Regions from separate parts of the Streptomyces sp. NPDC049970 genome, predicted to be linked through region 3. Evidence: riboswitches for the same ligand, from Rfam matches in the RefSeq annotation. Region 3 holds a riboswitch; each other region holds the start of a gene.

Region 1 (6,941 bases), on a different contig from region 3:
AACCCGTACGGCTGGGAGGGCAGGACGTCGCGGTGGGGGACCCCGTCCTGGTGGTGCTGGCCGCCGCGGACCGGGACCCGGAGCGGTTCCGGGACGCGGACACCCTGGATCTCGCCCGGAGTGACAACCAGCACCTCGGTTACGGTCACGGAATCCACTACTGCGTGGGTGCGCCGCTGGCCCGGCTGGAGGGGCGGGTGGCCCTGGCGACGCTGCTGCGGCGCCTTCCCGACCTGCGGCTCGCCGCGGAACCTGATGATTTGCGATGGCGGGGCGGGCTCATCATGCGTGGACTGCGCACGCTTCCGGTGGAGTTCGATCCCGGGCATCGGTCCGCAAAAGGTGACACTCTGTCAACTCTGTGACTTTCACGTGATCTCCGCTGCATCGACTTGTGACACACGTTCGAGTACGGCTAGGTTCACCGTTCGACTCACCCGTCACATGTCAGTCACACGGAAGGCAATCCCATGGGCTCCGCGAACGGCAGACACCGTCGCCCTCGTCAGGCACCCGCCATCGTCGTCGCCGCGGGCGTCACGGGATCGGCCATCGCCATCCCGCTGCTCGGTGCGGGCGGTGCGCAGGCCGCAGAGGCCACGACCTGGGACCGGGTCGCCGAATGCGAGAGCGGTGGCATGTGGAGCGCCGACCTCGGTAACGGCTACTACGGCGGTCTGCAGTTCTCGCAGGACACGTGGTCCGCCTACGGCGGCACCACGTACGCGCCCCGCGCCGACCTCGCGAGCCGCTCGCAGCAGATCTCCGTCGCGGAGAAGGTGCTGGACGACAAGGGTCCGCAGGCGTGGCCCAGCTGCGCGGTGATCTCCGGGCTGGCGCTCGACGGGACGCTGCCGGGTATCGACCCGGGCGGCGAGCCGTCCGCCGAGCCGTCTGACAGCACGGCCCCGTCGGACACCGCCTCCTCCGAGGCGCCCGACGAGGCGGACGGCACCGACGCGAAGGACGAGACGGACAAGGTTCCGGCAGGCGAAGCCGCCGACAAGGGTGACGAGACCGAGGCGTCGCCGTCCGCCGAGCCGTCCCCGCAGGCGACCGGGAAGTCCGGCGCCTCGAAGGGTGACGACGGGGAGACGGGCGGAAAGCACCGCGGTACGCCGGCCCCGGAGGCGGGTAGCGGGTCGGCGGATACCGACGGGCGCGAGTCCGGCCGGCACGCCTCGCGGGGTGACTCCGAGGCGCGCCAGGGCGCGGACGAGGGGACGTACACGGTCCGCGAGGGCGACAACCTCTGGGCGATCGCGGACTCGCAGGAGCTCGCGGGCGGCTGGACCGCGCTCTACGAGGCGAACAAGGCGGAGCTCGGCTCCGACCCCGACCTGATCCTTCCCGGCCAGAGCCTGGACCTGGACCTCGGTCCGGACGCGAGCGACTCGCAGCCGGAGACCCTGGCCGCCAACTGATCAAAAGCGCGAAAACACCCCGAAATCGGGGGTAGTTCAGAGGCCTATGTCCACTTATGCGTAAGTGAGACATGGGTCTCTTTGCTTGAACTGGCGGCCCGCGTCCGTCCTGTCCGCCCATATCCGCTCCGACCTGCGCGAACGGGCCCGAGTGTCATTGTGTTACGCGCTGATTGACCGTTATGCCCGCCTTTGAATGTGGGGGTTGCGTGTGTTTACGGTCGGAGCCGCTCGCACCGCGGGCACCTTCGACCGTCACGCCGAATCCTGCCGTCGGTCGGAGGGAACGACGCGTAAAGCGCCGTAGGCAGGAGCGGGGGACCCAGGTAAGTGCCGGACCCGGCCGTCGGAAGACGGGCGAGGGACGGCTCGGGGTGAAGTCGTCCGCGAGCGCGGGCGACCGGGCAACTCACAGGCCCGAACCCGACAGCTCACCTCGTAGGCGTCGGTGAGGAGAACGATGCTGCTTTCCACCAAGGGCAAGCACCGCCGCCCGTCCAAGGCCGTCCGTATCGCCACCCTGGCCGGCGTCACCGGTGCGGCCGTCGCCGTCCCGCTGATGGGCGCGACCGGCGCTTCCGCCGCCTCCGTCGACACCTGGGACGCCGTCGCCCAGTGCGAGTCCGGCGGCAACTGGTCCATCAACACCGGCAACGGCTACTACGGCGGTCTGCAGTTCTCGCAGTCCAGCTGGGCCGCCGCCGGCGGTACGCAGTACGCGGCCCGCGCGGACCTGGCCAGCAAGGACCAGCAGATCGCCGCCGCCGAGAAGCTCCTCGACCTGCAGGGCCCGGGCGCCTGGGGGTGCGCGGGTGCCGGCGGCCTGACGAACGACGGTGTGGACCCGGGCGTCGACACCGGCTCCTCGAAGAACGGCGACACGGCCCCGAAGGCCGCGCCGGAGCGCAAGGCCGAGAAGCCCACCACGCGCAGCGAGAAGCGCACGGCCCCCAAGGAGACCGTCACCACCCCGACCGGCCAGAAGGTCGAGAAGGGTGACGGCGAGTACAAGGTGAAGGCCGGCGACACCCTCAGCAAGATCGCCGACGCGAAGAAGGTCAAGGGCGGCTGGGAGAAGCTGTTCAAGCTGAACGGCGACATCGTCGACGACGCCGACCTGATCTTCCCGGGCCAGCAGCTCCACCTGACGAAGTAGCGGACCGGGGTTTCCTCCTCCCTCCCCGGCGGTCCGGCCCGGCGTGCACCACCCCCCTGCGCGCCGGGCCGGCGCCGCGCCGGGCACCCCGCGTCGGGGCTCCTCCACGGGTCGCCGCGAGGGGCCGGGCCGGGGCGAGTGTTCAACTGTTGTGGTTACCTGCCAGTAGATTTCCGCAGCTTTGCCCGTAATGAAGGTCCTTGGGTCCTTTTTCGTCCCAGGGGGCGGGCGGACGGCCGATTGAGCGCGCCGAGCCGGTTAGGCTCGTGGCGCAAGGCCACAGTGACCCTGCACAACCAGTGTCAGATCCCAGAAGGAGATGCCTCGTGCCGTCCATCGACGTCGTCGTAGCCAGGGAAATCCTCGACTCCCGGGGAAACCCCACGGTCGAGGTCGAGGTTGGCCTCGACGACGGCAGCACGGGACGTGCTGCCGTCCCGTCCGGCGCCTCCACCGGTGCGTTCGAGGCCATCGAGCTTCGCGACGGTGACCCCAACCGCTACCACGGCAAGGGTGTCGAGAAGGCCGTCCTCGCCGTGATCGAGCAGATCGGCCCGGAGCTCGTCGGTTACGACGCCACCGAGCAGCGCCTCATCGACCAGGCGATGTTCGACCTGGACGCGACCGAGAACAAGGGCTCCCTCGGCGCCAACGCCATCCTCGGTGTCTCGCTGGCCGTGGCGCACGCCGCGTCCGAGGCCTCCGACCTCCCGCTGTTCCGCTACCTCGGCGGCCCGAACGCGCACCTGCTGCCCGTTCCGATGATGAACATCCTGAACGGCGGCTCGCACGCCGACTCCAACGTGGACATCCAGGAGTTCATGATCGCGCCGATCGGCGCCGAGTCCTTCTCCGAGGGCCTTCGCTGGGGCGCGGAGATCTACCACACGCTGAAGAAGGTCCTGAAGACCAAGGGCCTGTCCACCGGTCTCGGCGACGAGGGCGGCTTCGCCCCGAACCTCGAGTCCAACCGCGCCGCCCTCGACCTGATCCTCGAGGCCGTCAAGGAGGCCGGCTACGTCCCGGGCCGCGACATCGCGCTCGCGCTCGACGTCGCCGCGTCCGAGTTCTACAAGGACGGCGTCTACGAGTTCGAGGGCGAGTCCCGCTCGGCCGCCGAGATGACCGAGTACTACGAGGAGCTCGTCTCCGCGTACCCGCTGGTCTCCATCGAGGACCCGCTGTACGAGGACGACTGGGCCGGCTGGAAGGTCATCACCGACAAGCTGGGCTCCAAGGTGCAGATCGTCGGTGACGACCTGTTCGTGACCAACCCGGAGCGCCTCGCCCGCGGCATCGAGGAGGGCTCGGCCAACGCCCTGCTCGTCAAGGTCAACCAGATCGGTTCGCTGACCGAGACCCTGGACGCCGTGGAGCTGGCCCAGCGCAACGGCTTCAAGTGCATGATGTCCCACCGCTCCGGTGAGACCGAGGACGTCACCATCGCCGACCTCGCCGTCGCCGTGAACTGCGGTCAGATCAAGACCGGCGCCCCGGCCCGCTCGGACCGTGTCGCCAAGTACAACCAGCTGCTGCGCATCGAGGAGATCCTCGACGACGCCGCGGTGTACGCCGGCCGCTCGGCGTTCCCGCGGTTCCGCTTCGAGGGCTGACAGCCCGAGTCCGGAGCACCAGCCTCCGTCCGTCCCCGCATCCGGTCCCGTACCGTGTGCGGGGACGGACGTGCGTGACGGGGAGGTGTGAGACATGGCCGGGAAGGACCGCGACCGGTTCTCCACCACGACCAGGCTGCGCGTGCTCGGTGAGCAGACGGCGGCCCGCGTCTACCGGTCCCAGAACCGCCGCCAGGCCCGCCGCTCGCGGCTCACCGGGCGTGCCGCGTTCCTGGCGCTGATCGTCTGCTCCCTGGTGGTGGCGCTCGCGTATCCCATGCGGCAGTACATCTCCCAGCGCGACCAGATCGCCGACCAGGAGAGGCTGTCGCGGGAGGCGCACCAGCGGACCGAGGAGCTGCGCGACGAGAAGGCGCGGCTCAGGGACGACGCGTACATCCGTCGTCTGGCCCGCGAGCACCTCCACTACGTGGTGCCCGGTGAGACCGGCTACACGGTGGTCGACCCGGACGCGGCCGAGGTGCGCCGCGGTGACCCGGGGGCGACCGGGCGGCCCTGGCACTCGAACCTCTGGGACGGCGTCGACAGCGCCGACCGCGAATGATCCCGTCCCCGCGCGGCTCCGGGCGCGCGCACCGCGCCCCGTACCGCCCCGCGTCCCCGCACCGATACATACCGTCCGACCGATGACATTCAAGGCAGGCATGGACACGCCCCCTCCGCAGACAGAATCCACCACGCCCGACGCTGCGGACATCGCCGCGTTCGAGCTCCAGCTCGGCCGCCCGCCGCGCGGTCTGCGCGCCATCGCGCACCGCTGCCCGTGCGGCAACCCGGACGTGGTCGAGACCCAGCCCCGTCTGGAGGACGGCACGCCGTTCCCGACGACGTACTACCTGACCTGCCCGCGCGCCGCCTCCGCGATCGGCACGCTGGAGGCCAACGGCGTCATGCGGGAGATGACCGAGCGTCTGGCGGCGGACCCGGAACTTGCGGCCGCCTACCGCGCGGCGCACGAGGACTACCTCGCCCGGCGCGACGCCATCGAGGTCCTGGAGGGCTTTCCCAGCGCGGGCGGCATGCCGGACCGCGTGAAGTGCCTGCACGTCCTGGTCGGCCACTCGCTGGCCGCCGGCCCCGGGGTGAACCCGCTGGGCGACGAGGCGATCGCGATGCTGCCGGAGTGGTGGGCGAAGGGCCCCTGCGTCACGCCGTGCGGCTCCGGAGCCGGACCCGAAGCGTCCTGACCCGGGGTCTGCCGTCCGGACCGGGTGTGGTCCGTCCTGTTCGGCCCGGCCCGGACCGCAACCCTCCGCGGTACCCGAACAACCACAGGAGCCCCATGACCCGCGTTGCCGCCATCGACTGCGGTACCAACTCCATCCGTCTGCTCGTCGCCGATGTGGACCCCGCCGCAGGGGAGTTCACCGAGCTGGACCGCCGGATGCGGATCGTCCGGCTCGGCCAGGGAGTCGACCGCACCGGGCGGCTGGCCCCCGAAGCGCTGGAGCGCACCTTCGACGCGTGCCGCGAGTACGCCACCGTGATCAAGGAGCTCGGCGCGGAGCGGATCCGGTTCGTCGCCACGTCCGCGTCCCGGGACGCGGAGAACAGCGGCACGTTCGTCGGCGGGGTCCTGGACATCCTGGGTGTCGAACCCGAGGTCGTCAGCGGAGACCAGGAGGCGCAGCTCTCCTTCGACGGCGCCGTCAGGGAACTCCTGGGCGGTGACCACCTGGAGAAGCCGTACCTCGTGGTGGACATCGGCGGTGGTTCCACCGAGTTCGTCGTGGGCGACGACGTCGTGCGCGCCGCCAGGTCCGTGGACATCGGCTGCGTCCGTATGACCGAGCGTCACCTCACGGTGGACGGGGCCGTCGTGGACCCGCCCGCGCCCGACCGGGTCGCCGCGATCCGCGCCGATCTCGACGCGGCCCTGGACCTGGTCGGCGAGACGGTGCCGATCGCCTCGGCGGCGACGCTCGTCGGCCTGGCCGGGACGGTCACCACGATCGCGGCGATCGCGCTCGGCCTGGAGGAGTACGACTCCGAGGCCATCCACCACTCCCGGGTCTCCGCCGGGCAGGTCCGGGAGATCACCGCGCGGCTGCTCGCCTCGACGCACGAGGAGCGCGCGGCGATCCCCGCGATGCACCCCGGCCGGGTCGATGTGATCACCGCCGGCGCGCTCGTGCTGCTGGCCGTGATGGAGCGGAGCGGCGCCGGCGAGGTGGTCGTGAGCGAGCACGACATCCTCGACGGGATCGCCTGGTCCGCGGCCTGATCGCGGTGCCGCCAGGGGCGCCGTGAGTTGCCGCTCATACGCATTCCCGCCTGCACCTTTGAGCCGTCGAAGGCCTCTTCGGACCCGCCCGGAGAGGCCTTTCGCGCGTCGCCGCGACGAAGTTCGTGAACTTCTTCACAAGGAATTCGGCCCCTCCGGGCGAAGTTCCGCCTCCGGGGGGCCGTGCGGGCCGGTCGAGGTCCCGTGCACCGGTGATGCGCGGACGTTTCGGGGATGTGGCGGGGGCGTGTACCCGGAAGGTGGTTCGGGGTGTCCGCCGGGTCGAGGGCCAGCTCACGAGCGGTGAACAACGTTCGCCCGGACCTCGTGGTTCCCCGCCTCCGTCATGACCTGGGTCACGTGGGCGGCGAAGTGTAGCAGAGGGGAGCGCATACCTTGTGAAGGGGCTCACGAGCACCCCCCCATGGAGGGGTGGATACTCGATGGCATGAGCACCACGGAGCGTCCCAGGATCCTCGTTGTAGGCGGTGGGTACGTAGGCC
Region 2 (6,941 bases), on a different contig from region 3:
ATCCCCGGCCTCGGTGTCCAGGGCGTCGTCGACGGCCACGCCGTACTCGTCGGCCGCCGGAGGCTGCTGAGCGAACGGGCCGTCGAACTGCCCGAAGAGCTCAGGAACGCCGAGGACCTGGCCGAGGAGCAGGGGAGGACCGTGATCGCGGTGGCCTGGGACGGTGAGGCGCGCGCGGTCCTGGAGGTCGCCGACGCGGTCAAGGAGACCAGCGCCGAAGCCGTCAGGCGGCTTCGGGCCCTGGGCCTGTCACCCATCCTGCTGACCGGCGACAACAAGGCGGTCGCCGCCTCCGTCGCCGCCGAAGTCGGCATCGACGAGGTCATCGCCGAGGTGATGCCGCAGGACAAGGCCGACGTCATCGCGAAGCTCCAGGCCCAGGGGCGCAGCGTCGCCATGGTCGGTGACGGTGTGAACGACGCCGCCGCGCTCGCCCGCGCGGACCTCGGCCTGGCCATGGGGACCGGCACCGACGCCGCCATCGAGGCCGGGGACCTGACTCTCGTACGCGGGGACCTCCGGGCCGCAGCCGACGCGATCCGCCTCGCCCGCCGGACGCTGGGCACGATCCGCACGAACCTCTTCTGGGCCTTCGCCTACAACGTGGCCGCCCTGCCGCTCGCCGCCACGGGCCTGCTCAGCCCCATGATCGCGGGGGCGGCCATGGCCTTCTCCTCCGTGTTCGTCGTCGGCAACAGCCTCCGGCTGCGCGGCTTCCGCGCGGCCGACTGAGGGGGCCACCGCTCCGGACGCGGTCCGGAGCGGTAGCCCCGGTTTGCGTACGCTCCCACCGGACGGCAGGGTTCGGGGGTGTGGCCACTCTGCTGATCGTGCATCACACCCCCTCGCCCAACTGCCAGGCGCTGTTCGAAGCCGTGGTCTCCGGCGCGACCACCGAGGACATCGAGGGCGTACGGATCGTCCACCGGGCGGCGCTGTCCGCCACGGCGTCCGATGTCCTCGCCGCCGACGGCTACCTGCTCGGGACCCCCGCGAACCTCGGTTACATGTCCGGGGCCCTCAAGCACTTCTTCGACCAGGTCTACTACCCGTGCCTGGAGGAGACCGTGGGCCGCCCCTTCGGCTACTACGTGCACGGCGGCAACGACGTCACCGGTGCGGTCCGGGCCATCGAGTCGATCACGACCGGCCTGGGCTGGCGCCGTACGGCCGAAGCCGTGACCGTCACGGGTGAGCCGGGCAGGGCCGACACCGAGGCGTGCTGGGAGCTGGGTGCGACGGTGGCCGCCGGGTTGATGGCCTGACGGGTCGGCCTGTCGGCCTGCGGTGAGGTGACGTGAGCCGACGGTCGCGCCGGACCGGGACCCGTCGTGCTCTGCCCGGGGTCGGGGTCGCCACTGCCGAGCGGGTGACGGCACCCGGCGGGATTCCGCCAACCCCCGGGGTCCGCGCAAGCCCTGCGCGCCGTCGTCGTGTGCGTCGGACCGGCCGGGCCGCGCGGGGCCGGAACCGGGGCCACTCCCGTAGCCGGGCCGTCACGCCCGATCGCGCGCGCCTGCCAGGTGCCACGGGACAGGGGTGTGGTGAGGGCCTGACCTTCTCGGCCATCCCTTAAGTCAGTCGCTTGACCGAAGTGTCCGAGCCGGATTGCCTTGATCCTCCGAGAGGGCCTCGATCCGAGGGGCGGCGACGCGACCTGTCTCCGCGTCCGTCGGGCCGAGCCGATTCCGGTGAGGCGGATGACCATGGGGACAGCGCGGACCGAGCAGGCCGACGGGACCAGGGAACGGATCCTGCACACAGCCGAGCGTCTCTTCGCCGAGCGCGGTGTGTACGCGGTGTCCAACCGCCGCGTCAGCGAGGCCGCGCAGCAGGGCAACAACGCGGCGGTCGGCTACCACTTCGGGACCAAGGCCGACCTGGTGCGCGCGATCACCCGCAAGCACAGTCGGCGGATCGAGGAGAACCGTGAACGGCTCCTGGCCGGCATCGCTGATCCGACGGACATCGGGGAGTGGGTCGCCTGCCTGGTGAGGCCCACCACGGAACACCTGGCCGCCCTCGGCAGCCCCACCTGGTTCGCCCGGTTCCGCGCCCAGATCATGACCGATCCGGCACTCCAGGACATCATCGCCGAGGAGTCGCTCTCCTCCGCGCCGATGCTGAGGACCCTCGAAGGCCTGAACCGGTGCCTGCCCGAACTCCCCGCGGACGTCCACGTCGAGCGGGGTGCGATGTCGCGCAGCCTGATCGTCCACACCTGCGCCGAGCGTGAGCGCGCTCTCGCCGACAACGCCTCCACACCGCGCGCCACCTGGCACGACACCGCCACCGGGCTGATCGACGCGATCGTCGGGCTGTGGACCGCGCCGGTCACGTCCCGCACCGGGCGGCACCCCTGATCCCCCCACCCGGGTCCGGCGGCCCCGTCTCCGGCCGTCGAGCCGGCCGGGGCCGTGACCGATGCCGACAAGGAGTCGGTGACCGCACGACGAAGTGAGGAAGCGATGACCAGCACCGTACGTCCCGAAGGAGCTCACACGCCCTCCGTTCCGGAATACCCGATGCCCCGGGCCACGGGGTGCCCCTTCGATCCGCCGCCCGCCCTGAAGGAGGAGCAGGAGCAGGGTCCGCTGAGGAAGGTCCGCCTGTGGGACGGGAGCACGCCGTGGCTGGCGACCCGTTACGCGGACCAGCGCACCCTCCTCGCCGATCCGAGGATCAGTGCCGACGTCTCCCGGTCGGGCTACCCCAGCCCGGCACCCCAGAGGGGCTCGACGTTCAGTTTCATCCTCATGGACGACCCCGAACACGCCCGGCAGAGGCGGATGGTGACGGCGCCCTTCACGATCAGGCGCGTCGAGGCGATGCGCCCCGCAGTCCAGCGGATCGTCGACGGACTGATCGATGACATGCTCGGCGGCCCCCCGCACGCCGACCTCGTCCAGGCGTTCGCCCTCCCGGTTCCCTCGCTGGTGATCTGCGAACTCCTCGGAGTGCCCTACGGCGACCATGACTTCTTCCAGCGGAACAGCGGGGTTCTGATCAGCCGCGTCTCGGCCGCGGACGACCGCGCAGCGGCCCTCGACAACCTGATCGGGTATCTGGACGAGCTGATGGAGGACAAGATCGCCCGGCCCGTCGACGATCTGCTGTCCGGGCTCGGTACCCGGGTCGGAGCCGGTGAACTCTCCCGCCGGGAAGCAGCCGAGATGGGTGTCCTCCTGCTTATCGCCGGACACGAGACCACCGCGAACATGATCGCCCTCGGCACCCTCGCCCTGCTCGAGCACCCCGACCAGCTCGACCTGCTGCGCGACACCGACGATCCGAAGGCGGTCGCCGGCGCGGTGGAGGAACTGCTGCGCTACCTCAACATCACCCACGGTGGGCGCCGTCGGGTCGCCCTGGAGGACATCGCGATCGGCGGCGAGGTCATCAGGGCCGGAGAGGGCGTCATCGTGCCCAACGACATCGGCAACCGTGATCCCGATGTCTTCGCCGACCCCGACCGCCTCGACCTCGGGCGCGACGCCCGACGCCATGTGGCCTTCGGGTTCGGTGTGCACCAGTGCCTCGGCCAGCCGCTGGCCCGGATGGAGCTCCAGGTCGTCTACAGCACGCTCTACCGGCGCATCCCCACCCTGCGGCTGGACGCCCGGCTCGACGAGGTGTCGTTCAAGCACGACGGGGCCGTCTACGGCGTCCACGCACTGCCCGTGGCCTGGTGACCTCCACCCGCACACCTGCCCCACCGAAGAAGGAGCGCTCATGAAAGTGACCCTCGACCAGGACAAGTGCGTGGCGTCGGGACAGTGCGTGGTCGCCGCGGGCGACGTGTTCGACCAGGACGACGACGGCATCGCCGTACTGCTCGATCCCGCGCCGTCGTCCGCCCGCGCCGACGACGTGCATCAGGCCGCGGCGGTCTGCCCGGCACTCGCCATCCTCGTCCAGGACTGACAGCCGCCTCCGGTCCTGGTCCGCCCGGCCGGCCCCCGGCACCTGGCCGGCCGGGCCCCGCGGTGCCGGGGGCCGCGCAACGAGGGCCCGGTTCGGCCGGTGCCGCCGGGTGACACGGCGTGGCGCGCCCGCCCATCCCGGCGCGCCGGGGTGGGCCCGGAGAGCCGGGCTCCGAGAGCCGGGCTCCGAGAGCCGGGCTCCGAGAGCCGGGCTCCGAGAGCCGGGCTCCGAGAGCCGGGCAGGGGCGGTCCGGAGTGCGCGGCTACACCCCGGACCGCCGTCAGCGCGGCCGCCAACTCAGCTTGCCGCCGCCCACCCACCGCACGGAGGCGGGGTCGTCCAGGTCGTGGACCGGGACCCCCGCCGCCGCCGCGGCGAGGAGTACGTCGGTCATGGCGGTCGCCGTTCCGATCACTTCTCCGTCGATCTCCACGACGCGGAAGGGCGGGTCGCCGGGCTGAACGGGCAGCACGGTGATCCGCGGGTTCGAGACGTAGGGGCTGTCGGTCATGAGGGACCGGTTCCACGGCGACACTCGCCTTACGCCCGGATGAACCACTCGTGAGCCTTATGCCCGATTTAATGTCTTTTCTGGGATTGATCCCGTAATCCATAAAAGGCCATTTCGTGTGACCTGAGCCCCTTCGGTAAGGAGCGAAACGCCCGTATCGGACTCTGTGGTCAGGGTCACCTCCCGCACCCCGGACGGGTGGGCGCGGCGCCCGGTTCCCTTGTGCGCCAAGAGGATCGGGTTGCGGGGTGTGGGGTGGATTACAGGAATTCCGAAGAATTGATCTTGTGCGTGAATTGTGATCACGATTTCGGGCTTGTTCCTTTCGCTATTCCTCGCCTACGGTCACCATCACTCCGGATGGAACGCCTAATCCTGCCGCCGTCCGGTGACCCGACCACTTCTCGTACGGCAGGAGCGGGGGACCCAGGTAAGCGCCGATCCGGTTTCCGGGGCGGCTCGGGGTTAAGTCGCATTGTCATGCGGCCGGGCATCTCCAGCTCGAACCCGACAGCTCACTTCGTAGGCGACGGAGAGGAATTCAGCATGCCCGGATTTACCAATGTCCGTCGTTCCAGGACCAGTTCGCTGAAGCGCGGCGTCATAGCCGTGACCACGGGTGGAGTCGCTCTCGCGCTTCCCGTGATCGGTGCGGCCGGTGCCTTCGCCGCTCCGGCCCAGCCTGTTGCCGCTGAAAAGGTGACGACGTCGACTGCCCTGTCCGCCAAGGGAATTGCCGCGAAGGACGCCAAGTCCAGCAGCTATTCGGTTGCCGTGGGTGACACTCTCGCCAAGATCGCACGCGAGCATTCCGTCGACGGCGGCTGGAAGGCCCTGTACGAAGGCAACAAGAAGGCTGTCGGTGAAAACCCCGACCTGATTCACCCCGGTCTGAAGCTGACCGTCGGTGGCAAGGCCGAGAAGAAGCCGGCTGACAAGGCTGCGAAGGCCGGCAAGGCGTCCGAGACCGAATCCAGGGCGTCCGACCGTGCGGACCGTTCGGAGCGCACCGAGCTCGCCGCGCAGAGCACCCCGGCCGTCGAGGCGGCTCCGGCCGCCGAGTCGACGTCGTACACGAACGACCTCGACGGCTGGATCAAGGAGTCGCTGGCCGTCATGGCCGAGCACGGCATCCCCGGCAGCTACGACGGGATCCACCGCAACATCATCCGTGAGTCCGGGGGCAACCCGCAGGCCATCAACAACTGGGACTCGAACGCCGCCGCGGGCATCCCGTCCAAGGGGCTGCTGCAGGTCATCGACCCGACCTTCCAGGCGTACCACGTGTCCGGCACGTCGACGGACAGCTACGACCCGGTCGCCAACATCACGGCCGCGTGCAACTACGCCGCCGACCGGTACGGCTCGATCGACAACGTCTTCGGGGCCTACTGAGCCTCCGGTGGCGTGTGACCCTCCTGCCGCGCACGGCGTGTGACGGAGGGGCAGGAACAGAGGGTGGTGCGGGTTCGGCGGAACCCGCACCACCCTTCCTTCATGTCCGCGTCCGGTCACGTGCGCGAGGGACCGACGGCCGACGGCCCCGCGGTGTTCCGGCCGACTCGGTCCCCGCGACAGGCCGGTCGTGGCCCGGGTGACTGGTCTCGTACAGGTTCGTCGTCCATACTGCCCGCCGTGGAGCAGCGCATAGATTCGAACACTCAGCCCGAGTTCGCCGCGGGGACAGACCCGGCGTACATCCCAGGCCTGACGGCCCCTGCCCCCGCGCGGACGGAGGCGGATGCGGAAGCGGTCGAGGCGGCCCCGGAGGACGTCGGGGAGCCGGATGCGCTCACCAAGGGCGCGGTCGAGCCCGAGGCGGCCGTCGACGCGGTGGAGGGTGCCGAGCCGGTCGCCCCGGCCGTCACCGCCGCTGATCCGGTCGCGCCCGACGCCACGGTCGCGGAGGCTGCCGAAGACGTCGCGGAGCCGGCCGGTGACGTCGCCGATGCGGACCCGGCCGAGAAGGCCGCGGCCGACGGCCCCGTATTCGAGGTCAGCGACCGGCGTGGATCGATCAGGGTGGACGCGGACGGTGTCCGCTTCCGGCTGGACGACCAGGAGGCGGAGTTCGACTGGGCCGAGATCGGTGCGGTCGAGGTCAGGACCGGCCGCTTCGGACGTCGGTTCACCGTGACGGTCCACCTGTCGAGCCGCCGGTGGTTCAACGCGGAGGTCGAGGCCGAGGCCCGTGGCCGCCTCAAGGAGTGGACGGCGGAACTCGACGCGGCACTGGACGCCCACTTCGAGGAGGCCTGACCGAGGCCGGTTCACAGCTGCGCGCCGGGCTCAGTGCGAGCCCGGCGCGCAGCATGCCGTGACGCGGGATCAGGCTCCTGCCGTGCCGTCGAGCACCACCGACCTGGTCAGGTGACGCGGCAGGTCGGGGTCGAGACCGCGCACCGCTGCCCGGGCGATCGCCAGGCGCTGCACCCTGACCAGATCGGCCAGCGGGTCCAGGCCGCTCTCCACCCAGCGCGCTCCGGTCGCCCGCACCTGTTCCGCC
Region 3 (6,941 bases):
GCCGAACTTCTTCGCCACCGCGGCCAGTTCGGAGGACACCAGCTTGCGCAGCTCGGCGTCCGACTCCAGGATCGCGGTCAGCTCGGCGATCTCCTCGTTGAGGCGGTCGCGCTCGCCCTCCAGCTCGATCCGGTCGAAGCGGGTGAGCCTGCGCAGTGGGGTGTCCAGGATGTACTGGGTCTGGATCTCGCTCAGCGAGAAGCGCTCCATCAGGCGCTCCTTCGCCTGTGACGAGTTGTCGCTGTCCCGGATGAGGCGGATGACCTCGTCGATGTCGAGCAGCGCGACGAGGAGGCCCTCGACCAGGTGCAGCCGGTTGCGCCGCTTGGTCCTGCGGAACTCGCTGCGGCGCCGGACCACGTCGAACCGGTGGTCGAGGTAGACCTCGAGGAGCTCCTTGAGCCCCAGGGTGAGCGGCTGTCCGTCGACCAGCGCCACGTTGTTGATGCCGAAGGACTCCTCCATCGGCGTCAGCTTGTAGAGCTGCTCCAGCACGGCCTCGGGCACGAAGCCGTTCTTGACCTCGATCACCAGACGCAGACCGTGCGCCCGGTCGGTGAGGTCCTTGACGTCGGCGATCCCCTGGAGCTTCTTCGAGCCGACCAGGTCCTTGATCTTGGCGATCACCTTCTCCGGGCCTACGGCGAAGGGGAGTTCGGTGACGACGAGGCCCTTGCGGCGTGCCGTGACGTTCTCTATGGCGACCGTGGCGCGGATCTTGAACGTACCGCGCCCGGAGGCGTACGCGTCCTTGACGCCGCCGAGCCCGACGATCCTGCCACCGGTCGGCAGGTCGGGTCCGGGGACGAAGCGCATCAGCGTCTCGAGGTCCGCGCCGGGGTGCCGGATGAGGTGGCGCGCGGCGGCGATGACCTCTCCGAGGTTGTGCGGGGGCATGTTGGTCGCCATGCCGACCGCGATCCCGGACGCGCCGTTTACCAGGAGGTTCGGGTACGCCGCCGGGAGGACGACCGGCTCCCGCTCCTGGCCGTCGTAGTTCGACTGGTAGTCGACCGTGTCCTCGTCGATCGACTCCGTCATCAGCGTCGTGGCGTCGGCCATCCGGCACTCGGTGTACCGCATGGCGGCCGGTGGGTCGTCGTTGCCCAGCGAGCCGAAGTTGCCGTGCCCGTCGACCAGGGGCAGGCGCATCGAGAACGGCTGTGCCATGCGCACCAGTGCGTCATAGATCGACGCGTCACCGTGCGGGTGCAGTTTGCCCATCACCTCGCCCACGACCCGTGCGCACTTGACGTAGCCACGGTCGGGGCGAAGGCCCATCTCGTTCATCTGGGACACGATGCGGCGGTGCACGGGCTTCATGCCGTCCCGGGCATCGGGCAGAGCCCTGGAGTAGATCACCGAGTACGCGTACTCGAGGAAGGAGCCCTGCATTTCGTCGACGACGTCGATGTCGAGGATCTTCTCCTCGAAGTCGTCCGGCGGCGGGGTTTTCGTGCTGCGGCGGGCCATCGCGGCTGCGACTCCTTCACAGATTCTGTCGGGCAACCTCAGGTTCTGACGCCGACCATTGTGGACCGCCGTACCGACAACGCCGACCTCGACCCGTCCGAAGAGGTGTCCAGGGCCCCCACGGACCCCCTTCCCACGGCAGAATCCAGGACAACACCCACCAGGCGGGAACTTCGCCAGGTGCCCTTGCGCTTGCTTACAGTGGCAGGTCCGGCAGGAAATCCTGCACCGATCGAAGGGACGTACATGCCCATGGGTCACACGGCCACAGCCCAGGCCGGTTCCGGCGGCTTGACGGCGACCGAGCACCGTCTGGCCAACGGCCTGCGCGTGGTGCTCTCCGAGGACCATCTGACCCCGGTAGCCGCGGTCTGCCTCTGGTACGACGTCGGCTCCCGCCACGAGGTCGCGGGACGCACCGGCCTCGCCCACCTCTTCGAGCACCTGATGTTCCAGGGCTCGGGCCAGGTCAAGGGGAACGGGCACTTCGAGCTGGTCCAGGGGGCCGGCGGCTCTCTCAACGGCACCACCAGTTTCGAACGCACCAACTACTTCGAGACGATGCCCACGCACCAGCTGGAGCTGGCCCTGTGGCTCGAGGCCGACCGGATGGGCTCGCTGCTCGCCGCGCTCGACGAGGAGTCCATGGAGAACCAGCGGGACGTGGTGAAGAACGAGCGCCGCCAGCGCTACGACAACGTCCCGTACGGCACGGCGTTCGAGAGGCTCACCGCGCTCGCCTACCCGGAGGGGCACCCGTACCACCACACGCCCATCGGCTCGATGGCCGATCTCGACGCGGCGACGCTGGAGGACGCGCAGGCGTTCTTCCGCACGTACTACGCGCCGAACAACGCCGTGCTCTCCGTGGTCGGGGACATCGACCCGGAGCAGACGCTCGCCTGGATCGAGAAGTACTTCGGCTCCATCCCCTCGCACGAGGGCAAGCAGCCGCCGCGCGACGGCACACTGCCCGGCGTCATCGGCGAACAGCTGCGTGAGGTGGTCGAGGAGGAGGTGCCCGCGCGGGCACTGATGGCCGCGTACCGGCTGCCGCACGACGGCACCCGGGAGTGCGACGCCGCGGACCTCGCGCTGACCGTGCTCGGCGGCGGTGAGTCGTCCCGGCTGCACAACCGCCTGGTCCGCCGCGACCGCACGGCCGTGGCCGCGGGATTCGGGCTGCTCCGGCTCTCCGGCGCTCCGTCGCTGGGCTGGCTGGACGTCAAGACGTCCGGTGGCGTCGAGGTCCCGCAGATCGAGACGGCGGTCGACGAGGAGTTGGCCCGCTTCGCCGAGGAGGGTCCCACCCCGGAGGAGATGGAACGCGCGCAGGCGCAGTTGGAGCGCGAGTGGCTGGACCGGCTCGGCACGGTCTCCGGCCGGGCCGACGAACTCTGCCGGTACGCCGTCCTGTTCGGTGACCCGCAGCTCGCGCTGACCGCGGTGGGCCGCGTGCTGGACGTGACCGCCGACGAGGTCAAGGCCGCCGCCCGTGCCCACCTGCGGCCCGACAACCGTGCGGTCCTGGTCTACGAGCCGGTCGAACCGGCCGAGGAGACGGACGGCAACGACGCGCACGAGGGGGCGGACAAGTGACCGACGCCGCCGTGACTGGAGTAGCGATGGAGTACCACCCGCAGCCGACCGCCGGCGAGGCCAGGCCCTGGGCCTTCCCCGCGCCCGAACGCGGAGCCCTGCCGAACGGCCTGACCGTGCTGCGCTGTCACCGCCCGGGCCAGCAGGTCGTGGCCGTGGAGATCTTCCTCGACGCGCCGCTGGACGCCGAGCCGGAGGGCCTCGACGGGGTGGCGACGATCATGGCGCGCGCACTGTCCGAGGGCACGGACAAGCACTCGGCCGAGGAGTTCGCCGCCGAGCTGGAGCGCTGCGGGGCCACGCTGGACGCCCACGCCGACCACCCGGGGCTCCGCGTCTCCCTGGAGGTCCCGGTCTCCCGGCTGACCAAGGCGCTCGGCCTCGTCGCGGAGGCGCTGCGGGCCCCCGCCTTCGCGGAGAGCGAGATCGAGCGGCTGGTGGGCAACCGGCTCGACGAGATCCCCCACGAGCAGGCCAACCCGGCCAGGCGGGCCGCCAAGCAGCTCTCCAAGGAGCTGTTCCCCGCCACGGCCCGGATGTCCCGTCCGCGTCAGGGCACCGAGGAGACCGTACGGCGGATCGACGCCGCCGCCGTGCGCGCCTTCTACGACGCCCACGTCCGTCCGTCCACCGCGACCGCGGTGATCGTCGGCGACCTCACGGACGTCGATCTCGACGCGCTGCTGGCCGACACCGTCGGTGACTGGTCGGGCAACTCCGCCCAGGCGCGACCGGTGCCCCCGATCACCGCGGACGACAGGGGCCGTGTGATCGTCGTGGACCGCCCGGGAGCCGTGCAGACACAGCTCCTGATCGGTCGGATCGGCGCGGACCGGCACGACAGCGTGTGGCCCGCCCAGGTCCTCGGCACCTACTGCCTGGGGGGCACCCTCACCTCCCGGCTGGACCGGGTGCTGCGCGAGGAGAAGGGCTACACCTACGGCGTCAGGGCCTTCGGGCAGGTGCTGCGCTCGACGGCCCCCGGCTCGGCCTCCGGTGCGACGGGCGCCGCGATGCTGGCCATCAGCGGCTCCGTGGACACGGAGTCCACCGGCCCCGCGCTCGACGACCTGTGGAAGGTTCTGCGCACCCTGGCGGCCGAAGGGCTCACCGACGCCGAGCGCGAGACCGCCGTGCAGAACCTCGTGGGCGTGGCCCCGCTGAAGTACGAGACGGCGGCCTCCGTCGCGGGGACCCTGGCCGATCAGGTGGAGCAGCACCTCCCGGACGACTACCAGGCCGAGCTGTACGCCCGCCTGGCCGGGACGGGCACGGTGGAGGCCACCGCCGCTGTGGTCAACGCGTTCCCCGTCGACCGTCTGGTCACGGTGCTCGTGGGGGACGCCTCGCAGATCGCGGAGCCCGTCAGGGCGCTGGGCATCGGCGAGGTGTCGGTCGTCAGCGGCTGACGGAACGGCACATTCGGGACCTCGGCGGGCATGTCCGCCGAGGTCTGGCCTTTTGTCCGCTTTATTAAGCTAAGTAGCTTTTCATCCTGTGGGATGTGCGACAAAAGGCCCTTTCCGTTTGGTGGCGGCGACAGAGCCGTCCTAGCGTCTCCCCGGCTGTCCGTCGGAACCGAGCCGTGACCCGCGGCGCCGGACAGCCATCGCCGAGTCCCCGTCAGGCGCGAGCCTGGGGAGCCGGGGACCCACGAAGTCCCTGGGGTGAATCGGATTCCTGCCGTCTCGCACGAGACGGGCAGGGGCCCGTAGGAGACCTTCCTGCTCCGAACCCGTCAGCTAACCCGGTAGGCGAGAAGGAAGGAAAGGACCAACCCCTCCATGGCGTTCATCCGTGCCACCGGGAAGCACCGTGCCCCGAACCGCCTGACGCGCAGGAGCGTCCGGGTCGCCGGCATCGCTGCCCTGGCCACCACCGGTGTCATCGGCGCCACGGCTTCCCCGGCCCTCGCCGCGGACGCCGAAGCGGCGAGCGGCACCGGCCTCACCCAGGCCGTCGCCCTCGACACCACCCTCGCCGCCCAGATCCAGGCCCAGGCGAAGATCCAGCAGCACCAGGCCGACGTCGCCGCGAAGGCCGCCGCCGAAGCGAAGGCCGAGGCCGAGGCGAAGGCGGAGGCCAAGCGCAAGGCCCAGGCCCGCGCCAAGGAGGTCCGCGAGGAGAAGGCGCGCGCGGCACGCGCCGCCGAGCGTGCCCGGCTCAACTCCTTCCACCTCCCGGTCGCCGGTTCGCACGTCACCACCGGCTACCGGTCCGGCGGCGCGCTCTGGTCGTCCGGCTCGCACTCCGGCGTCGACTTCCAGGCCGCGTCCGGCACCTCCGTCGTCGCGGTCGGCGCCGGCACGGTCGTCGAGGCCGGCTGGGGCGGCGCGTACGGCAACAACATCGTGCTCAGGATGAAGGACGGCTCGTACACGCAGTACGGCCACCTCTCCTCGATCGGCGTCTCGGTCGGCCAGAGCGTCGACTCGGGCCAGCAGATCGGCGTCTCCGGCTCGACCGGCAACTCCACCGGACCGCACCTGCACTTCGAGGCCCGGACGACCCCCGAGTACGGCTCGGACATGGACCCGGTCGCCTACCTCCGCGCCCACGGCGTCCAGGTCTGACGCACCCGCCTCGCACGCTCCGACGAAGGCCCCGGCACCGTGCCGGGGCCTTCGCGGTGCCACGGGAGGGCGAAGGCCCGAAGTCCGCGCGCAACTGTTCGTCGGCCAAAAGATATCCATGGATTCCACCCCGCCATCGGAAATTCCGGCCGATTGCAATAGAGTCACAGAACAGGCGTCGATCGGCCGCGTTTCGCGGTGATCAAGACGGAGGTTCGGACATGCGCATTCCCGCGCATTCGGTATGCACGGCAATCCGTGACGACATCGTCTCCGGTGTCTTCGAACGCGGCAGCCGCCTCACCGAAGAGGTGCTCGCGCGTCGGTACGGCGTCTCCCGCGTCCCGGTGCGCGAGGCGCTGCGCACCCTGGAGTCCGAGGGGTTCGTCGTCACCCGCCGGCACGCCGGTGCCTGCGTCGCCGAGCCCACCGAGCAGGAGGCCGCCGACCTCCTGGAGATGCGGATGCTGCTGGAGCCGCTGGGCGCCGCGCGTGCGGCCCAGCGCCGCACCGACGCGCACCTCAAGGTTCTCCGTGGCCTGGTCAGGCTGGGGCAGGAGCGGGTGCGCCGCAGTGAGGGGGAGGACCTCCGGTCACTGGGCGGCTGGTTCCACGAGACGCTGGCCCAGGCCTCCGGCAGCCCCGCTCTGATCGCGCTGCTCACACAGCTGCGGCACAAGATCGCCTGGATGTACGCCGTCGAGCAGCCGGCCAGGCCCGCGGACTCCTGGGCCGAGCACGGTGCCCTCGTGGACGCCGTGGCGCGCGGGGACGCGGAACGCGCCAGGCTGCTCGCCGCCCAGCACGCCGAGCGGGCCGCCGCCGCGCACCGGCTGCGCCGCGCGGACCGGCAGGCGGCCGGCGGGGCCCGGGTGAGGACTTCGCAACACCCCGTAAACATCGCGGGAGCCCGCCATTAACAATTACGCCGTATACAAAGAAGGCATTCTTGGTGGGGTCTTTCTTTTTGCTGCCCTGATCCGGATTACCGTCGAGCTTTGATCTCTCCGGTCCTGGAAATGGAGAAGTCGCGGCTCCCGGTGGGGGCCGCGACTTCGCCGCAGAGGGAATTCCGGTTCTGAGCGACCGGGGTCAGACGGTCTCCGGGAGCTCGTCGAGCCCCTCGGCGACCAGCTTCGCCAGGCGGTCCAGAGCGGTCTCGGCGTCGTCCGCCTCGGACGCGAGGACGATCTCCTCGCCGCCCTGGGCGCCCAGGCCGAGCACCGCGAGCATCGAGGCGGCGTTCACGGGGTTGCCGTCCGCCTTGGCGATGGTCACGGGGACGCCGGAGGCCGT
Region 4 (6,941 bases), on a different contig from region 3:
CGGCGTGACGGTCAGTGCGGCGGTGCGGGCTCGATGTTCTGGTTTGCGTGGAAGAGGTTGTGCGGGTCGTAGGCCTGTTTGACCTTCGCCAGCCGGTCGAGATGGCCGCCGTAGGTGGCCCTGACCCGGACCCGGCCTTCGTCTGCCCCGAGAAAGTTGACGTAAGCACCGCCCATCGAGTGCGGGTGCAGCGCCTCCCAGTAGCTTACGGCCCAGTCGCGCAGTGCCGGCGCGTTGGCCGGGTCCGGGTCGATGCCCGCGATGACACCGGACCAGACGGCGTCCCGGTAGGCCCAGGCCGTGTCGTCGGGGCCCACCCGGCCCGCGGCTCCGTCGACCGGGTACAGGTGCATGGTGGACAGGTCGGTGGGTCGGCTCGCCGCGAAGGCCGCGTGCACGTCGACCGCGTCGTCGGTGATCCCGTCGAAGAAGTCGCCCCGCCAGTACCACTGGAGTCCTGCCGGGAGCAGTGCGTCGAACATGGCCTGGAGAGCGGGGTAGGGCATCGGCGCGGTGAAGTGGAAGGCGGGCGGACCCGGTTCGTCCACCACGGCGAGCGTCTGCTCCAGAGCGGCCGGATCCGCGGTGGAGGACCAGACGACGCCGCACATCTTCCGCCCGTGGATCTTCTCGGGGAAGGGCGGAGCGGGAGGAACGGACAGCGAGGCGAAGAAGCCGTACAGGTCGTCCGGTGCCTGGGGCAGGAAGTCGCGGTACCAGCGCATCACGTCCTGGAGGAGCTCCAGCGGCCAGACGGTGATCCCGACGCCGACCGTGTCCACGGGGTGCAGCTCGAAGTCGAACGACGTGACGATGCCGAAGTTCCCGCCACCACCGCGCAGCGCCCAGAACAGGTCGGCGTTCTCGCTCGGGTTCGCGGCCACGAAACTGCCGTCGGCCAGGACCACGTCCGCGGAGACCAGGTTGTCCACCGTGAGGCCGTACTTGCGGGTGAGGTAGCCGTGCCCGCCGCCCAGGGTGAGCCCGCCGACGCCGGTCGTGGACATGATCCCCGCCGGTGTGGCCAGGCCGAACGCGTGCGTCGCGTGGTCGAGCTCGCCGAGGGTCGCGCCGGCGTCCGCCTGGGCGGTCTGGGTCGCCGGGTCGACGCGTACGCCGTCCATCGGGGACAGGTCGATCGTGACGGCCCCGTCGGCGACACCCAGGCCGGGGCCGCTGTGGCCGCCGCCGCGCACGGCGAACTCCAGACCGTGCTCACGGACGAAGTCGACAGCGGCCATGACGTCCGCCGTGTCGTGGCAGCGCACCACGGCCGATGGCCTTCTGTCGATCATGGCGTTGTAGACCGAGCGTGCCTGTTCGTACCCCGGGTCGTCCGGGCCGATGACCGGGCCGCGCAGGGCGGTCCTCATCGTCTCGAGTGTGGTGCCGTCCATGGCCGTCTCCTCGCGAGCGCGCGCCCGGCCTCCCCTGGCTCCATCTCGGCGGGTGAGGCTGCTTGCGGGCCGACGCCGGCACCTGAGAATGCCGCGCAGACGGGACCGAACACCGAATGTCGTGTCCTCCAAGCGTCCCGCCGCTCCGGGGCGCCCGCAATCGCGGAGGGCGGCGTCGGGGCCCGACTCGGAGGTCCTGTGCGGTGAGGAGACGGCCGGGAGGTCCTGCGGGAAGCGGGATCGGGCGGTCCGGCGGTCTTTGCGGATGAGGCGTCGCGCAGGCCGACTGCCCAGGTTTCGGGGTGTGTTGACGCGTCCTTCCCGTCGGCGGGCATTCCTGCCGTGCGGGGAATGGGGGGAGCGGTGGCCGCAGGTGGTCGGAGCACCGCCCCGGATGGCGTAGAGTTGCAATCACAACGACGCGGGGTGGAGCAGCTCGGTAGCTCGCTGGGCTCATAACCCAGAGGTCGCAGGTTCAAATCCTGTCCCCGCTACTGAAAGACCGAGGCCCGGATCCTTACAAGGATCCGGGCCTCGGTCGTGTGCCGGAGTCGACCTCCGTGGCCGGGCTTGACCTTGACGCTACGTAAAGATCTAGCGTTTCCGGCATGGAGTGGTCCATCCAGGAAATCGCCCGTAGAGCGGGCACCACCAGCCGGACGCTCCGGCACTACGGAGATCTCGGTCTCCTCGTGCCGAGCCGCACGGGTGCCAACGGCTACCGCTACTACGACCAGGACGCGCTGGTCAGGCTCCAGCGCATCCTCCTGTTGCGGGGGCTCGGCCTCTCACTGCCCGCGATCAAGGACGTGCTGGAGGGGCAGCGGGACACCTCCGTGGCGCTCCGGGCCCATCTGCGCCTGCTGGAGCAGGAGCGCGAGCGCATCGGCCGGCAGATCGCGTCGGTGCGGACCACTCTCCACAGGACCGAGGAAGGGGAAGGGCTCATGGCCGAGGAAGTGTTCGACGGCTTCGACCACACGGTGCACGAGCAGGAGGTGACCGAGCGCTGGGGCCAGGAGGCGTACGAGCGCAGCGACCGGTGGTGGCGCGGGCTGAGCCCGGACGGGCGCGCGGGCTTCCAGGGCGCGCACGACGCCATCGCCCGGGACTACGGCGAGGCGAGGGCGGCCGGCCTGGAGCCGGGGGGCGACGAGGTGCAGGACATCGCGCGCCGCCACTGCGAGTGGCTGTCGGCGACCGCCGAGGTCACTCGTTCGTATGTGACGGGCATCGGTGAGATGTACGTCGCCGATCCCCGCTTCGGGAAGAACTACGATCGCCACGGGGACGGAACCGCCGTCTTCGTACGGGATGCACTGACGACGTACGCGCGGCGCCGGCTCTCCGACTGACCATCGGGGGACACGGGGCTCCGGTGCGCTCCTCCCACAGGCCGACGACGGGTCGCCGCACGGCGCGGCTCCGTCAGGCCGGGGTGGAGCGCTGTACCGTCCGCAGCCGTGGGCGGAGCGGGCAGGGAGTGCACAGGTGGGGAAGCGGGACGTACGAGGGCGAGGTCGAGCCGAGGGGAACGCGCGCGCCCGGAGGCTCGTGCGCCTGCTGCCCACCCTCATGATCGCCGTCGGAGTGGTCTTCGACCTCGCGACCCCGACCGCGGTGTCCGCCGTTCCGCTCTTCGCCGCGGCCCCGCTGATCGCGGCCCCCTTCTTCTCGTTGGCCGCCACCATCCGCACAGGGGTGGCCGCGACCCTCGTGGTCCTCGTCATCCGGGTCTCCGACGGCGTGCTCGCCAAGGTCGTGCCGATCACCGACCTGCTGACCCTGATCACCGTCGCCGCGCTCTCCCTCGTCATCAACCGCGTCGTGTGGCGCGGCAACGAACAACTGGCCTCGGCGCGGGTCATCGCGGAGACTGCGATGCGCGCGGTGCTCCCGGTACCCGAGGACCGGATCGGCGGGCTGCTGGTCGCGGCGCGGTACGAGGCGGCGCAGGCGGACGAGTTCGTCGGCGGAGACCTGTTCGCCGTCGCGGACACGCCCTTCGGGGTGCGGCTGGTCGTCGGGGACGTACGGGGCAAGGGGCTGGACGCCGTGGCGGCGGTGGCCGTCGTGATCGGGGCGTTCCGTGAGGCCGCCGAGCAGGAGCGGTCGCTGGAGGGAGTGGTCCAGCGGCTGGAGAGGGCGCTCGCCCGGGAGAGCTCGCGGCGTGGCGGGCTCGACTCGATGGAGGGGTTCGTGACCGCCGTGCTCGCCGAGATCCCGGTGGGTTCGGACATGCTGAGGGTGATCAACCGCGGCCACCCCGAGCCGATCGTGCTCCACGCGGACGGTGCGCTGGACGTGCTGACGCCGACCGAGCCCGCGTTGCCGCTCGGTATGGGCCTCGACGCCTGGCCGGACCGTTCGGACGAGTGGGCTCTGCCGTCCGGGGCGACGTTCCTGGCGTTCACCGACGGGCTTTCGGAGGCCCGGGACGCGAGGGGGGTCTTCTACGACCCGGCGGCCCGGCTGCGCGGCCGGCTCTTCCCGGGACCCGAGGAACTGCTCTCCGCGCTCACCGACGACGTACGGCTGCACACGGGCGGCCGGTCGACGGACGACCTCGCGCTCCTCGCGGTGGGGCGGCCGGCGCGGGGGCAGCCCGCACGGCGGAGGACGGTGAAGATCGTGGGGCGGGATCGTGAATGACCGTCCACGACCGTCCGTGGTCGAAGGGTGCCGCTGCGCATAACATTTGACGCAACGTCAGAAAATGTTATGGAGCTGATGGGCGCTCAACTCGTCCGGTTGGGGTTGATTGGTCCCTGAAAGTCCAGGCCCGAGTCGTGAAAGATCTGTGGGAACAGCTTGGAATCGGACCCGAGTGTCTATTAACGTTCGATAACGCAGCGCGGTTGTCCCAGTCGTCGCCAGAGGCGGCACCGTGCGCAGCGCTTAATCCCGCAAGGGAACCGGGGAACCATTTACTTGGGGTGAATCAGACACCTGAGTCCTGTGAGGGACGAAGGCGTCCGTAGGAGACCTTCCTGCTCCGAACCCGTCAGCTAACCCGGTAGGCGAGAAGGAAGGAAAGGAGCGCGCCCACGTGGCGTCAAATCAGCCTGCCCCCGAGGCTCCGGCACCCTTCAGGACCGGCGGTCCCGGTGAGGACGGCAGGACGTGGGAGGAATGGAACCCCACCGAGGACTCCCTCCGCCCCGTACGCGGTAGGCATCGCGTAGCCAAGCAGCGTGGCCTCGCCCGCAGCTCCACGGTCCTCGGCGTCGGTGTCATCGCGGCCGTCGGTGCGGGCGGCATGGCCTCCGCGCAGAGCAAGCCGCCGGTCTCCATCTCTCTTCCCGATTCCATCGCGGACAACCTTCCCGATGCCAAGTCCCTGCCCGGCGTGGGCTCGTTCATGTCCGCCGACCAGGCCAAGGACGCGGTCACCGGGGCCTCCCCGCTCACCACCGCCGGCATCACGGCCGCCGAGGCCGAGTCGGGCACCACGGACGCCGGCGAGGCGCTGCGCGCCCGCATCCTCCAGCAGGCCGAGCAGCAGCAGGCCGGGGCCGAGGCCGAGGTCAGGGCCGCGGAGGAGAAGGCGGCGGCCGAGGAGGCCGCGGCCCAGGCGGCGAAGCAGCAGAGCGCCGCCGAGGCGAAGGCCGCCGCGAAGAAGAAGGCGGCCGAAGAGGCGGCGGAGAAGAAGGCCGAGGCCGAGCGCCTCGCCAAGCTCGCCGCCAGCTACGCCATTCCGACCTCGTCGTACACCATCACCTCGACCTTCGGCCAGTCCGGCTCGATGTGGTCCTCCGGCCACCACACCGGGCTGGACTTCGCCGCTCCGACCGGCACTCCGGTCAAGGCCGTGCACAGCGGTACCGTCAAGTCGGCCGGCTGGTCCGGTTCGTACGGATACCGCACGGTGCTGGAGCTCGACGACGGCACCGAGGTCTGGTACTGCCACCAGTCCTCGATGGACGTCACCGCCGGCCAGAAGGTCAGCACCGGTGACACCATCGGCCGCGTCGGCGCCACCGGCAACGTGACCGGCCCGCACCTGCACCTGGAGATCCACACCGCGGACGGCTCGGGCATCGACCCGATGGGCTGGCTGCGCGGCAAGGGCCTCTCGGTCTGAGCGCCCGCGCCGGCACACGGCGCACCGAAACCCCGGCGGCCCTGGCGCACAACCCCCCGACGTCAGGGCCGCCGGCCTGTCCGGACGGCTGCCCGCGCCGGTGGCGGACCTCGGACCGACCGGGGAGCAGCGGGCCGAGCCGACCGCCGTATCGGCCTGTGGTCCGGGCCCCGACGGTTCCCGTCCGAGGCCCGGCCCCGGCGGGAGGGGAGAGCTCAGGACGGCGGTGCCTGTGTGGGCGGAGCGGATCGGCTGCCGTCCTCCAGGTAGGGGTTGTAGCCGCCGTAGTGGCGGTGCGGTGCGGGGATCCGCTGCGGAGCGGGCCCGCCGTAGGTCTGCCGGCGTGGGAACTGCGGTTGCGGCCCGTGAGCGCGCATCCGGCCCGTGGTGCGTGCCGCGAACGTCAGGGCGGGACCCGCGACCTCCCGGCGCTGCCAGAGGTGGTGCAGCAACTCCTGCTCCCGGAGGGCGAAGTCGGCGTCCGCGCCGTCGTGGCGGGCCCGCCGGCGCAGCATGGCCAGGGACGTCGCGAACGACTCGTACTCCGCGACCGCCCGTGCGGCGGCCCTGCCCCGTGCGCGGTCCGGGCCCCCGCTGTGCCAGTGCCTGGCCATGTCGCGGGCCACGCCCCGCGCCCGCATCGAAGCCAGGGCGAACGGCTCGGCGGGGGTGAGCCAGCCTGCCGCCGCGTACACCGGCAGCTCCGTGGAGAGCGTCCGGAGCTCCCGCTGCCGTGACCAGACGGCCAGCCAGGTCACCAGGCCGAAGCACGGCACCATGAACGCCCCGTACACCGCGTAGAAGCCGTACGGGCCGAAGGACGACGAGCCGTTCCACAGGGCGTGCATGCCCATGGCGAGGGCGAGTCCCAGCAGCGGCAGCACGACCCGGCGCACCCGGTGGCGCGCACCGCCCAGCGCGGCGATCCCGAAGCCGATGCCGGAGAGCACCGTGAACAGGGGATGCGCGAAGGGGGACATGACCACGCGAACGAAGAACGTCCCGGCCGTCAGGGACGCGAGGCCCGTGGTCCCCAACTCCTGGTCCTCGCCGAAAGCCTGCCCCAGGTAGAGGATGTTCTCGGTGAAGGCGAAGCCGGTCGCGGTGAATCCGGCGACCACGATGCCGTCGACGACACCGCCGAACTGCCGTCTGCGGAAGAGGAAGATCAGTAGAACGGCCGCCCCCTTCGCGCACTCCTCGACGACCGGGGCGATCACCGTGGCGCCGAGGGTGTCGGCGCTCGCCGGGTCCGCGGTGGCCGTCGCTATCCAGCGGGTCGCGAAGGAGTTGGCGATGATCGCGACGAGCGCGGCGGCGCACGCCCCCCAGGCGAAGGCGAACAGCAGGTTCCGCCACGGCCCGGGCTCGACCCGGTCGAGCCACCGGAACGCCGCCATCAGCAGCGGCACGGGCAGCACGGCCAGGCCAAGACCCACCAGGAAGCCCTCGGTGCCGGT

The links. Region 3 has a riboswitch for cyclic di-AMP ahead of AB0I83_RS28905 (M23 family metallopeptidase). Riboswitches for the same ligand answer to the same signal wherever they lie in the genome.
Positions count from the first base shown of each region.
Region 1: it holds a riboswitch for cyclic di-AMP, as region 3 does, so the genes downstream of both, AB0I83_RS20685 (transglycosylase family protein) here and AB0I83_RS28905 (M23 family metallopeptidase) in region 3, are expected to answer to the same signal.
Region 2: it holds a riboswitch for cyclic di-AMP, as region 3 does, so the genes downstream of both, AB0I83_RS18465 (LysM peptidoglycan-binding domain-containing protein) here and AB0I83_RS28905 (M23 family metallopeptidase) in region 3, are expected to answer to the same signal.
Region 4: it holds a riboswitch for cyclic di-AMP, as region 3 does, so the genes downstream of both, AB0I83_RS23380 (M23 family metallopeptidase) here and AB0I83_RS28905 (M23 family metallopeptidase) in region 3, are expected to answer to the same signal.

Region 1 covers NZ_JBFALP010000011.1:147,758-154,698, forward strand. The annotation lists gene AB0I83_RS20675 (cytochrome P450) at 1-365, shown strand, start outside; gene AB0I83_RS20680 (transglycosylase family protein) at 471-1,424, shown strand; cyclic di-AMP (ydaO/yuaA leader) riboswitch at 1,746-1,884, shown strand; gene AB0I83_RS20685 (transglycosylase family protein) at 1,885-2,580, shown strand; gene eno (phosphopyruvate hydratase) at 2,907-4,193, shown strand; gene AB0I83_RS20695 (septum formation initiator family protein) at 4,288-4,758, shown strand; gene AB0I83_RS20700 (DUF501 domain-containing protein) at 4,859-5,401, shown strand; gene AB0I83_RS20705 (Ppx/GppA phosphatase family protein) at 5,497-6,438, shown strand; gene AB0I83_RS20710 (NAD(P)/FAD-dependent oxidoreductase) at 6,887-6,941, shown strand, end outside.
Region 2 covers NZ_JBFALP010000009.1:137,295-144,235, reverse strand. The annotation lists gene AB0I83_RS18495 (heavy metal translocating P-type ATPase) at 1-732, shown strand, start outside; gene AB0I83_RS18490 (NAD(P)H-dependent oxidoreductase) at 813-1,265, shown strand; gene AB0I83_RS18485 (helix-turn-helix domain-containing protein) at 1,701-2,363, shown strand; gene AB0I83_RS18480 (cytochrome P450) at 2,469-3,692, shown strand; gene AB0I83_RS18475 (ferredoxin) at 3,733-3,924, shown strand; gene AB0I83_RS18470 (hypothetical protein) at 4,205-4,435, opposite strand; cyclic di-AMP (ydaO/yuaA leader) riboswitch at 4,792-4,977, shown strand; gene AB0I83_RS18465 (LysM peptidoglycan-binding domain-containing protein) at 4,982-5,830, shown strand; gene AB0I83_RS18460 (hypothetical protein) at 6,071-6,694, shown strand; gene AB0I83_RS18455 (SIS domain-containing protein) at 6,764-6,941, opposite strand, start outside.
Region 3 covers NZ_JBFALP010000024.1:47,487-54,427, forward strand. The annotation lists gene AB0I83_RS28890 (DNA topoisomerase IV subunit A) at 1-1,473, opposite strand, end outside; gene AB0I83_RS28895 (pitrilysin family protein) at 1,720-3,072, shown strand; gene AB0I83_RS28900 (pitrilysin family protein) at 3,099-4,481, shown strand; cyclic di-AMP (ydaO/yuaA leader) riboswitch at 4,673-4,844, shown strand; gene AB0I83_RS28905 (M23 family metallopeptidase) at 4,857-5,645, shown strand; gene AB0I83_RS28910 (GntR family transcriptional regulator) at 5,867-6,565, shown strand; gene AB0I83_RS28915 (HPr family phosphocarrier protein) at 6,738-6,941, opposite strand, start outside.
Region 4 covers NZ_JBFALP010000015.1:16,585-23,525, reverse strand. The annotation lists gene AB0I83_RS23400 (FAD-binding oxidoreductase) at 12-1,397, opposite strand; tRNA gene AB0I83_RS23395 (tRNA-Met) at 1,818-1,891, shown strand; gene AB0I83_RS23390 (MerR family transcriptional regulator) at 2,006-2,752, shown strand; gene AB0I83_RS23385 (PP2C family protein-serine/threonine phosphatase) at 2,889-4,049, shown strand; cyclic di-AMP (ydaO/yuaA leader) riboswitch at 4,283-4,435, shown strand; gene AB0I83_RS23380 (M23 family metallopeptidase) at 4,447-5,481, shown strand; gene AB0I83_RS23375 (PrsW family intramembrane metalloprotease) at 5,697-6,941, opposite strand, start outside.